2 regions of the Achromobacter sp. 46006 genome follow, and region 2 is predicted to be linked to the other one. Evidence: riboswitches for the same ligand, from Rfam matches in the RefSeq annotation. Region 2 holds a riboswitch; the other holds the start of a gene.
What was found. Region 2 has a riboswitch for manganese ahead of AC6LKG_RS01890 (sodium:calcium antiporter). Riboswitches for the same ligand answer to the same signal wherever they lie in the genome.

Region 1: it holds a riboswitch for manganese, as region 2 does, so the genes downstream of both, mntP (manganese efflux pump MntP) here and AC6LKG_RS01890 (sodium:calcium antiporter) in region 2, are expected to answer to the same signal.

The regions. Positions count from the first base shown of each region.
Region 1 is NZ_JCBANN010000005.1:84,057-89,910, forward strand. It holds gene AC6LKG_RS04495 (FMN-binding negative transcriptional regulator) at 1-443, opposite strand, end outside; gene AC6LKG_RS04500 (GNAT family N-acetyltransferase) at 587-1,072, opposite strand; gene AC6LKG_RS04505 (hypothetical protein) at 1,103-1,297, opposite strand; gene AC6LKG_RS04510 (hypothetical protein) at 1,613-1,933, shown strand; gene AC6LKG_RS04515 (tRNA-binding protein) at 2,183-2,554, shown strand; yybP-ykoY riboswitch at 2,597-2,776, shown strand; gene mntP (manganese efflux pump MntP) at 2,781-3,350, shown strand; gene AC6LKG_RS04525 (phosphoadenosine phosphosulfate reductase) at 3,564-4,787, shown strand; gene AC6LKG_RS04530 (N-acetyltransferase) at 4,784-5,329, shown strand; gene AC6LKG_RS04535 (IbrB-like domain-containing protein) at 5,214-5,849, shown strand; gene AC6LKG_RS04540 (sensor histidine kinase) at 5,785-5,854, opposite strand, start outside.
Region 2 is NZ_JCBANN010000002.1:122,445-128,298, reverse strand. It holds gene mgtA (magnesium-translocating P-type ATPase) at 1-2,138, opposite strand, end outside; gene AC6LKG_RS01895 (hypothetical protein) at 2,559-2,891, opposite strand; gene AC6LKG_RS01890 (sodium:calcium antiporter) at 3,329-4,333, opposite strand; yybP-ykoY riboswitch at 4,413-4,568, opposite strand; gene AC6LKG_RS01885 (aminopeptidase P N-terminal domain-containing protein) at 4,712-5,854, shown strand, end outside.

The DNA.
Region 1 (5,854 bases), on a different contig from region 2:
TCGGGTGCGTCCTCGACCCGCCAGGGCAGGACCCGGGCCTTCTCCTGCGCATCGGTCAACGCGCCGATCTGGGCTCGCACCCAGGCCGGCTCGTCATGCACTGTCGGCCGGCCCCAGACATGCACGGCGACGAAGTTCCAGGTCGGAACGACCTTGTGCGTCTCGGTCTTGGTGGCATACCAGGACGGCGTGATGTAGGCCTGCGCGCCATGGAACACCACCAGGCATTCCGCGCCCGCGGCCAGCTCCCGCCATTGCGGATTGGCGCGCGCCATATGCAGGCGCAGCACGCCTTGCGGCCCGTCGGGATACAGCAGACAGGGCATGTGATTGGCCATCAGCCCGCCCTCCCCGCTGGTCATCAGCACCCCGAGGGGATGCGCGCGGATGAAATCGTGCTGGACCTCCAGCGAGTCTTCACGGAAAGCGGACGGCAGGTACATGGCGGATGGCGTGGGCGGGGGAAAAGGCACACCATAGCGCCGCCCTGGCCCCATTGCCAGAGCCAGATGCGCATCGAATCATGGGGCCACGGGCACAAGCCCGGAAACGGCCGGACGGCCGCCCTCCCACGCGCGGCCGGCATTCAGGCCAGCGGCTTGACCAACAGCACCGTGGTGAAGCCGCTATCCCATTCCTCGTCGGGATAGGTGTCGATCTCGGCGTAGCCTTGCTTGCCGTAGAACGCGCGGCTTTGCGTGTTGAAGGTATCGGTCTCCAGCCGCGCCTCGGCGTGCCCGTCGGCGCGCATGCCGGCCTCGGCCACGGCCAGCAGCGCCGCGCCGACGCCGCGGCGCTGCAGATCCGGGTGCACGTGCAGCGCCCAGATGAAGTTCTGTTCCCAATCGACCATGCCGGCCACGCGGCCTTCGACCTCGCACACGTGGAAGCGCGCGCCGCGCTCGGCGACATAGCGGGGGATCTTGCCGCTGTCCAGGAAGTACCGGTATTTCTCCGGCGTCATCTGTGGCTGCCAGGTGCCTTCGTAGGTGCGCGTCAGCACATCTTCAAGCGCCGCCGCGTCATCGGCGCGCGCCATCCTGATCATCAGGGGGTTGGTAGGTTGCTTCATGCGCGGCAGTGTAGCAACCGCGCCGCGCCCCTATCGTCGGACGCGTTCGTACGCCAGCTTCATGCGCTCGCGCGCCGCGGTTTCATGCGCATAGGCGCGGTCATAAGTGGCCAGGCAATCCGGCGTGGGGTCGGGCCACTTGATCGCGGCGATGGCGCTGGTCAGTTCATCGCGCGCGCGCTGCCATTCCTTGACGGAGGCATACCATTCCTTGGTCGTGTCCATAGCTTCCTCCCTATGTGCGCGAGCCCCATCGTAGTCCCGCCATCGCCGCATGCAATAGAGACTTTTGCCGATGCAAACGGATGAGTCCGGATGCCATCCGGATGATGCCCGCGGGCGCAGGCGCGGCGCGGGCGCGGTAGAATTCCGCTATCCGCGCGCGGCACAGGCGCCGCCACGCGGGTAGCGGCAGGCGTCGCGGCACGCGCGGCGCGCCAACCGGGTATATTGCGCCTCCGCGCCGGCCCGCGCGCCCGGCCCGCGATCCGTATCGCGGCCCCCTCGACAACCCCTCACGAAACCCGCTCCCATCAATCAGTGAACGCACCGCCGTCGCGGCGGTCGTATAGCAGCCGGCGCGATGCCGCGCTTGCCGATTTACCTCATCACGATGCGATGAATATTGACGTCAACCCTCACTTACTCACGGCCACGGCAAATGCTACTGTTCCGCCTGTGCAAGGAGTACAAGCAATGGATCAGAAAACGAAGCCCTGGGCCTTTCCCAAACCCCATCCGGAAAACACCCCGCGGGGCGAACGGAACAAACAGGAGTTCGACACGCCGCCGGTAACCGAAACGCCAGCGGCCAAGCCGCGCGGCAAGAAAAGCGCCTCCACGGCCGCCGCCAAATCATGACGCGTCATTGAAGGCCCCGCGCCCATGCGCCCGCCCGCCACCGCGCTGCTTCCCGCCGCCTTCGCGCGGCCGGTCCGTGGCCCGCGAGGCCCGAATCCGCCGCGCGCCCAGGGACGCCGGCCGCATCGCGCGGGTTGACCTGGCCGCGCCGGCCGGCCTGCGCCCGACCATCGGCGGCATCGATCTGGCATGATGCGGGACCATCGCGGGCATCGCCGCCCGCTCCCCATGAACCGATCGCCCACGCCCATGCACTACACCCAGGATCCCGCCACCCCGCCCGCTCCCACCGTCAGCTTCGACGACTTCATGAAGGTCGACATCCGCGTCGGCACCATCGTCGCCGCCGACCCGTTCCCCGAGGCGCGCAAGCCGGCCTACAAGCTGACCATCGATTTCGGCGCCGGTGTCGGCGTCAAGAAAAGCTCGGCGCAGATCACCGGCCGCTACACGCTCGAGGAACTGCCGGGCAAGCGCATCCTGGGCATCGTCAATTTTCCGCCGCGCCAGGTCGGCCCGGTGCGCTCCGAAGTGCTGGTGCTGGGGCTGGCCGACGCCAACGACCACACCATCCTGGTGACGCCCGAGCATGACGTCCCCAACGGCGCCCGGCTGACCTGAACCCGCCGTGTCACACCGGCGCCATGCGCCGTTTGGTACACTGCAAGCCTCCTTGGGGAGTAGCCTCTTCCGGCCCCGGCCGGAAGCGCCCGCGTCAACACTCTTGGCCCACCTGGCCATGGCGCGCGCGACCGACACGGTCAGGCGAGACCACGGACTGATCCATAGCTCACGACCGGGCGATATGGACGGTCTGTGTGTTTCGCCCGGTCGGAGCCTCTCCCGCATGAACGCCCTCTCCACGCTCGTCCTGGCTTTCGCCATGTCCACCGACGCCTTCGCCGCCGCCGTCGGCAAGGGCGCCGCCCTGCACAAGCCCCGCCTGTCCGAAGCCCTGCGCACTGGCGTGATATTCGGCGTGATCGAAGCCATCACGCCCGTGATCGGCTGGGCGCTTGGCTCCGTGGCCGCACGCTACGTGCAGGAATGGGATCACTGGATCGCCTTCGTCATGCTCTGTATCCTGGGCGGCATGATGATCCGCAACGGCTGGCGCGCGGACCATGACGAAGCCGCGCCGCCGGTCGCCCGCCATTCCTTCTGGCTGCTGGCCGTCACCGGTTTCGCCACCAGCATCGACGCCATGGCGGTTGGCGTCAGCCTGGCCTTCATCGACAACAACATCGCCATCACCGCGCTGGCCATCGGCCTGGCCACCATGCTGATGGTGACCCTGGGCGTGATGGTCGGCCGCCTGATCGGCAACGTCGCCGGCAAGCGCGCCGAAGTGCTGGGCGGCCTGGCGCTGATCGGCATCGGCGCCACCATCCTGTACGAGCACCTGAAGGCAGCGTGACGCGCGCGCCGGCTCGCGCAGCGCGCGTCGCGGCGCAGCTCGTACGTCTCCATCAATGTCGGACGCATTGACCGCATTGACACCTCGCGCTCGGGCTATCCTCACAGGCCTGTCGCGGCGGATACGCATAAATTTCCCCTGGCCGGCAGACACATCGCGCCGCGGCTGCACACGCGCGGCGCGTCCGGCACGCCGTGCGAATGGAGGGAAAGAATGGCGGTCAAGCATTACCGCGACTGCAATGTCCTCGAAGCCGCCAGGGCGCGTATCCGCCTGGTGTTCCAGCACTTCGAGCGCGTCTGCGTGGCGTTCTCCGGCGGCAAGGACAGCTCCGTCACCCTGCACCTGGCGCTGGAGGTCGCGCGCGAAATGGGCCGCGGCCCGGTGCACGCCATCTTCATCGACCTCGAAGGCCAATACCAGGCCACCATCGCGCACGTCACCGAGATGTTCCAGCGGCCCGACGTCCACCCCTGGTGGATCTGCCTGCCGATCAACCTGCGCAACGCCTCCAGCCTGCGCGAACCCTACTGGTGCGCCTGGGAGCCGGGCCGCGAAGCCGAGTGGATCCGGCCGCTGCCGCAGCATCCCGCGGTGATCAACAACCCCGACTATTTCCCCTTCTTCCGCCATCGCATGGAATTCGAGGAATTCGTGCCCGAATTCAACCAATGGCTGTCGCGCGATGCGTCCACCGCGTTCCTGGTCGGCATCCGCTCCGATGAATCGCTCAACCGCTACCTGGCGGTCAAGCGCCGCAGCAAGAAGTGCGCCTGGACGCCACCCGGCGCGCGCAAGGCGCTGGCCTGGAGCACGCGCGACAGGCAAAACGACAAAGCCGTCACGTTCTTCCCGATCTACGACTGGAAGTTCGAAGACCTCTGGCGCTACACCGGCGAGCACCGCCACCCCTACAACCGCCTCTACGACCAGATGCTGCGCGCCGGCGTGGCGTTCTCGCAGATGCGCATCTGCCAGCCCTACGGCGACGACCAGCGCAAGGGGCTGGACCTGTTCCACAAGCTCGAGCCCGCCACCTGGTTTCGCGCCGTCAGGCGCGTCGAAGGCGCCAACTACGCCGCGCGCTACTGCCGCCAGCGCTTTCTCGGCTATCGCGGCGGCCTCGGCCTGCCACCCACCTTCAGCACCTGGCGCCAGTACAGCCTCTTCCTGCTCGACAGCATGCCCGCCACGCTGCGCCAGGTGTATGCGCGCCGCATCGACGTCTTCATCACCTGGTGGGAACAGCATGGCCAACCGCTGGCGCAGTGGCCAGACGCCGGCGTTCCCGATCTCGAAAACCGCAAGGCGCAGCCGTCCTGGCGGCGCATCGGCCTGTCGCTGCTCAAGCAGGACATGGCCCGCTCGCTGTCGTTCGGCCCCGCGCGCCGCGACATCGACATCGTGGTTGCACCGACACAGCGGACGCACTCATGACCGCCCTGAACCAATACGACTTCCTGCGCCTGAACTCCTACGAAGACGAGGCTGCGTTCTTCGCCCAGATGGGCCGCTTCTTCGCCAGCGCCACCGTGCGGCGCGACTGCGGCGGCTACCCCTTGAGCGACAGCGCGCGCCACCGCTGGTTCGTGGTGCGCCGGCGCGGCCAGCGGCGCCTGCTCGGCTTCATCGGCATCGAACTTCTGACCGGCGCCGTCCGCATCCGCGACGGCTACATCCGGCCCGAAGCACGCCAGCGCGGCCTGTTCCGCGAGCTGCGCCGCCAGGTGCTCGAATTCATCGACGAACGCGACCAGCCCTGCACGCTGCGCGTGCCGCGCGACTGCGCGGCGCTGCTGCTGCCGCACGGCTTCCAGGTCCAAACCTCCCGGGGAAACTGGGTCACCTTGAAAAGGAACACGCATGCCACACGTAACGGATCTGGAGAACCGGGCCCGGGCCTTGTTCGAGGAACTGCGCGACCTGCCCCTGACCTCGCGCATCGATGCCATCAACCGGATCCGGCGCTGCCTGCATGAGCACAGCCCTTTCGCGGCCGAGCCGGTCGATTGCGTGCAGTGGGTCCCCGGCCCGCAGGTCGAGGCCAATGACTACAACCCCAATAGTGTCGCGCCCCCGGAAATGCGCCTGCTGGAATTGTCGATCGCGGCCGACGGCTACACCCAGCCCATCGTCGCCCACCAGGCCGCGCCGCGCCGCTACGTGGTGGTCGACGGTTTCCACCGCCAGCGCGTCGGCAAGAAGAAAGGCCCGATCCAGTCGCGCCTGCACGGCTACCTGCCGCTGGTCACGATCCGTCCCGGCCGCGATGCGGCCGCCGACCGCATCGCCGCCACCATCCGCCACAACCGCGCCCGCGGCGTGCACGGCGTGATGCCCATGACCGACATCGTGGTGCGCCTGCTGCAAGCCGGCTGGAGCGATGCCGACGTTGCGCGCCAGCTCGGCATGGACGACGACGAGGTGCTGCGCTTCAAACAGGTGTCTGGCCTGCCTGAACTGTTCCAGGATCACCAGTACTCGCGTTCCTGGGAGTAGCCCGC
Region 2 (5,854 bases):
TTCTCCAGCAGGATGATGTCGGCGGCCTCCTTCGAGATATCCACCGCGGAATCCACCGAGATACCGACGTCCGCGGCGCGCAACGCCGGGGCGTCGTTGATGCCGTCGCCCATGAAGCCCACGGTGTTGCCCTGGGCGCGCAGGGCACGCACGATGCGCTCCTTGTGCGCGGGCGTCAGGCGGGCAAACACATTGGCCTCGCGCACCGCCACGGCCAGTTGAGCGTCGTCCATGGCCTCGACCTCGGCGCCCAGGCAGACCTTGCGGATCTGGAAACCGACTTCGCGGCACACTTTCTGCGTCACCAGCTCGACGTCGCCGGTCAGTACCTTGACCTCGATGCCGGAGTCGCGCAGCGCGGCCAGGGCCGGGCCGGTGGATTCCTTGGGGGGATCGAGGAAAGCGATATAGCCGACCAGAACCAGATCGACCTCGTCCGCCACGCCGTAGGCAGGCTGCGTAGGCGGCAGCTCGCGCACGCCCACCGCGATCACCCGCAGCCCGTCGCGGTTCAGGTCGGCGGTAACGCGACGGATGTCGGCGCGACGCGCCTCGGTAAGCAGATGCACCTCGTGGCCGACCCGCAGGCGGGTGCAGACCGCCAGCATTTCCTCCAGCGCGCCTTTGCAGATCAGCTCGTGGTGCTCACGACCGTTCTCGGTCTCGCTGACCACCACCGACATGCGGCGGCGCGAGAAGTCGAACGGGATCTCGTCGATTTTGCGGTAGCGGGCGGCCAGATCCAGCTTGCGCTCCACTTCGGCATGGCGCAGCACGGCCACGTCGAGCAGGTTCTTCAGGCCGGTCTGGTAGTAACTGTTGAGATAGGCGTAGGCCAACACGTCGTCGCTGGTGGCGCCGTACACGTCGGTATGGCGCTCGAGCGCGATGCGGTCCTGGGTCAGCGTGCCGGTCTTGTCGGTGCACAGCACATTCATGGCGCCCAGGTTCTGGATCGCGTCGAGCCGCTTGACCACCACCTTGCGCCGCGACATCCGCACCGCGCCCTTGGCCAGCGTGGCGGTGACGATCATCGGCAGCATTTCCGGCGTAAGGCCGACGGCGATGGCCAGCGCGAAAAGCAGCGCTTCGAGCCAGTCGCCCTTGGTGAAGCCATTGATCAGCAGCACGATGGGCGCCATCACCAGCATGAAGCGGATCAGCACCCAACTGACGCGGTTGATGCCCTGCTGGAACTGCGTCGGCACGCGCGCGGTCTGGGTCACACGTCCGGCCAACTGGCCGAAATAGGTGCCGGCGCCCGTGGCGACCACCAGGGCGGTGCCGGAGCCGCTGACCACGTTGGTGCCCATGAAGGCCATGTTCTCCAGTTCCAGCGCATTGGCGGTCTCGCCGCGCTGCATGGCGTATTTTTCGACCGGCAGCGATTCGCCGGTCAGGGCCGCCTGGGCCACGAACAGATCCTTGGCGCCCAGGATGCGGCAGTCGGCCGGAATCATGTCGCCCGCGGACAACAGCACCACGTCGCCAGGCACCAGCTCGGCCAGGGGCACTTCGATCTGGCGCGCCCCCGAGGCATGCAACGTAGCGCCGAAGAAGCGCCGCGAATCGCCCTCGGCCGTGCCGGCGGCGTCGCTGCGAAGGACCGTGGCGGTGTTCTGCACCATCGCTTTCAGGGCCTCGGCGGCGCGATTGGAACGGCGCTCCTGCATGAAGCGCAGCAAGGTCGAGATCGCCACCATCGAGCCGATGATGATGACGCCCTTCCAGGACTGGTCGTCGGGCTCGGCCATGTACACGTCCGTCACCCACGACAGCAAGGCCAGGCCGGTCAACAGCAGGTTGAAGGGATTGCGGAACGACTGCCACAGGTGGACGTACCAGGTCAGCGGCCTTTCGTGATCGACTTCGTTGGCGCCATAGCGGGCGCGGGCCTCATCGGCCTGGGCTGCGGACAGGCCGCCGCGGCCGCTGCGGAACATCGAGAACAGCGCGTCGAAATCCATGCGCGCCACATCGAGCATGCGGCGGTTGGCGCGGCGCGCGGCGTCGGAGGAATCAGCCGTGGCGCTGGCCGGTCCGCCGCCCTGCTCCAGCATGGGCGAACGCCGGAAGTGGCGCCCCGACCGCCGCAGGCCGACCGCGGAGGAGAAGAAGGTCTTCAGGAATTTGAACATCGGAGTGTTCCCGTTATTGATGTTGTTCTGGAAGACACGGGCAGGCCGCCGCCATGCCTTTGCGCGGGCAGCACGGGGCCGCGGCCTGGGCGAAGCAGGCCGTTGCCGCCGCGTACGGGCGTGCGCAGGCACCGGGGCGATGTTGCCGGCGTCCGGATCGCGTCGAGGCGCGCCGGTTGCGGGAAGCGGAACGGGAAACTAGCGGGAGAACCGGGGCCGGCGGCAGTGGCGCGCGTCGAGCGGGCCGGGCCGGGGGTTCGGGGCTGCGGATTCCGTACTAGACCGGGTGACTATCCGGCCAGTCGGCTCGCAAGGGAGAAGACAGGTCAGACAGGCAGGCCGGCCCCGCGCGCGGGGCGCAATCGAGGCTCGGGGTCTAAGGCACTGGGCATGGTCTCTCCTGGGAAATGAAAGGCGGAATCAGGCCGCCAGCGGTTGCGCGCCAAAATGGACGTGGCGCACGGCGGGATTGGCGCTCAACCGGCGGGCTTGCGACATCAGTTCGCCACGCAGCTCGGGCGGGCAATTAACGGTGATGCAGGCCGAGGCCATGCCGGGGTCGCGCCCCTGGTCGATCTGCACTTGCGAGACATCGAGCCCGGCGGCACCGAAGTCCAGGCAGATCTGCTTGCGCAGCGCGCCCAATTCATCGCGCGGGCAGATGACCGTCAGGCGCGAGGTGCCGCGGCGGCGGCCCAGGGCGGTGGCGCGGTCGACGCCAGCACGGCGCAGGAACAAGTCGAAGAAACGCATAGCGACCTCCATTGCGAATGGGGAGCGGCTTTCGCGCATACGCGTGCACGCAGGGTCACCGTGCCGGCGGGCGGACGCGAAAACGCGTGCGCGAACGCTGGCGCTGCGACGAGCGGCGGTTCTGGCGGATTGTGTTGGGGAGAATCCCGGCAAGCCGTGGGCTTGCGCTTGCTGCCCGGAAAGAAAGCCGGGCCTGGGATATCACCGCAACCTGCTCAACAGGTTGCGGCAGACGGAGTTCTGCGTGGACCTGTCAAACAGCGGCGTCGATGCAAGATCGACTACTTTCGCCGGAATCGGTATTCACGAAGACTGCTCCTGGGATGGATAACGGCAAAATTTTACGCGGGTTTCCACTGATGGACAAGGCTTGCCGGCACAAATTTTGCTTTTTGTGCAAAAGGGCGCGAGGCCCGGAGCCTCGCGCCCTTGCCCCGTCAGGCGTAGAAATGCCAACCCAGATAGGCCCCGAACAGGGCATAAAAGCCCCCCACCGCCGACAGCGCCGGCACGCTCATGCCAGCGCGGCGAAAGCGCAGCCACAGCAGGCTGATGGACAACATGGTGAACAGGCCCGCGGCCAGCAGCGGACCATCGAGCAACCAGGGCGTCATGAAGATGCCCAGGGCGCTGGGGATGGTGGCCTGGATCATCATGGCGCCCGAGATGTTGGCCAGCGCCAGGCGTTCCTTGCCCTGGCGCACCCAGATCAGCGCGTTCATGATCTCCGGCAACTCAGTGGCGACCGGCGCCAGCAGCAGCGCGGCCACGTGCGGCGAGGCGCCCATGGCGATGCCCAGCAGTTCGATCTGGTTGACGAATACGTGCGAGGCGCCGGCGATCACCACCAGCGCCAGCAGCGTCTGGGTCGCCGCCCAGAACATCGACGGATTCTCGTCGCGCGGGCGCAGCTTGAGCGGCTCCAGGTCTTCGCAATCCAGACAGTCCTCGTCGTTGCTCAGTTCGCGCTTGACGTACAGGCCATAGGTGGCCAGGAACAGGATGCCGAGCCAGGGTTTCCAGGCGAAGGCCAGCAGGCCCAGGCCGACCTTGAAGACGAAGATGCCCATGAACCAGGCCTGGTCGCGGGCCAGTCGGCGCTGGTCCGCGTTGATACAGTTGGCCTGTGTCGGCTGGCCCCGGCGGGCGCGCCACAGCGCCAGGCCGACCACGGCATAGGCCAGCGTCGCCAGCACCAGTGGGCCGCCCATGGCGGCGCCGACGCCGATGTCCTTTTGCTCGGGAGTTTCGCCGAACACCACGGCCATGAAGGTCACGGCGCTTTCCGGCAGGGCCGTGCCGAAGGCGGCCAGCACGGTGCCGGTCGCGGTGGCGCCAAGCTGGAAGCGGTGTCCGACCCATTCGACGCCGTTGACGAAGAATTCGCAGGCGAAATAGATCACTGCCGCGGACAGGAAAAACAGGAACAGGGTGAGCAACATAGAGGCGAGCCGGGCGAGCAGAAACCAATTGGCGCGACGTAGCGGCTCGCCCGGCCAAGGGTGAACGCTACGCGGCCAAAGGTCTCGCCTGGCTGATCCATGCGCGGGCGGACCGCGGCATGGAGACCGTTAGCGCCATGGAGTCCTGGAAACCGCTGCGCGGAACCGGACCACCAAGTCTGTTGACGCTAACTCCTTTGGGGACAAAGGATGGCTACTCCCCAATGACAGAGGCGCGATTGTAGCAGCCTGCCCGTGACAGTCGAGTGAATCCACACACCGCGCGCGGGCATGCGGCCGGGCTGTCGCATCGGCAGCGCGGCGAGTAAAGTAACTGGCACCACAGCTTCCCGCCGGGCCTTGCGCCCCTTTTCACCCATGAGCCTGCCGCCCACCGATGTCGCCCCCTTCGCCGCCCGCCGCGAGCGCCTGATGGCGCGGATGCGCGCGGAAGGCGGCGGCATCGCCATCCTGGCCACCGCGCCCGAAGCCATTCGCAACCGCGACGCCGAGTATCCCTATCGGCACGACAGCGATTTCTTCTATCTCACCGGCTTCACCGAGCCCGGCGCCTGGCTGGTGCTGATCGCCGGCGCCACCGACCGCGCCCTGCTGTTCTGCCGCCCGCGCCATGTCGAACACGAGATCTGGGAAGGCCGGCGCTTCGGTCCGGAGGCCGCGGCCGAACATTTCGGCTTCGACGACGCCCACCCCCTGGATGCGCTGGACGAGCTGGTGCCCAAGCTGCTGCGGGACCAGCCCACGCTATTTGCGCCTTTGGCGGGCGACAAGCGCAGCGACGGCCGGCTGCACCGCTGGCTGGCGGCGGCGCGCGAAGCCAGCCGCGGCGGCCACCAGCCGCCCGCGCGGCAGCTGGACATCCGGCCGATCCTGGCCGAGATGCGGCTGGTCAAGGACGCCAGCGAGATCGCCGCGATGCGGCGCGCGGCCAAGATCTCCGCCGGCGCCCACGCCCGCGCCATGCGGGCCACGCGCGCAGGGATGCGTGAATACGAGCTGGAAGCGGAACTGCTGTACGAATTCCGCCGGCATGGCGCCCAGGCGGTGGCCTACAACAGCATCGTCGCGGCCGGCGCCAATGCCTGCGTGCTGCACTACCCCGCCGGCGAGGCGGTGCTGCGCGACGGCGACCTGGTGCTGATTGACGCCGGCTGCGAAGTCGACAGCTACGCCAGCGACATCACCCGCACCTTCCCGGTGAACGGCCGCTACAGCGGCCCGCAACGCGCGCTGTACGACCTGACCGTGGCGGCCCAGGAGGCGGCGGCCCGGGCCACCGCGCCGGGCCGCGGCTGGAATGACGGCCACGAGGCCGCGGTGCGCGTGCTGGCGCAGGGCATGCTGGACCTGAAACTGCTGAAGGGTTCGCTGGACGGCGTGATCGAATCGGGCGACTACAGCCGCTTCTACATGCACCGCACCGGCCACTGGCTGGGGCTGGACGTACACGACGTCGGCGACTACCGCCAACCGGGCGCGGGACCCGGCGCCGAACGCCCG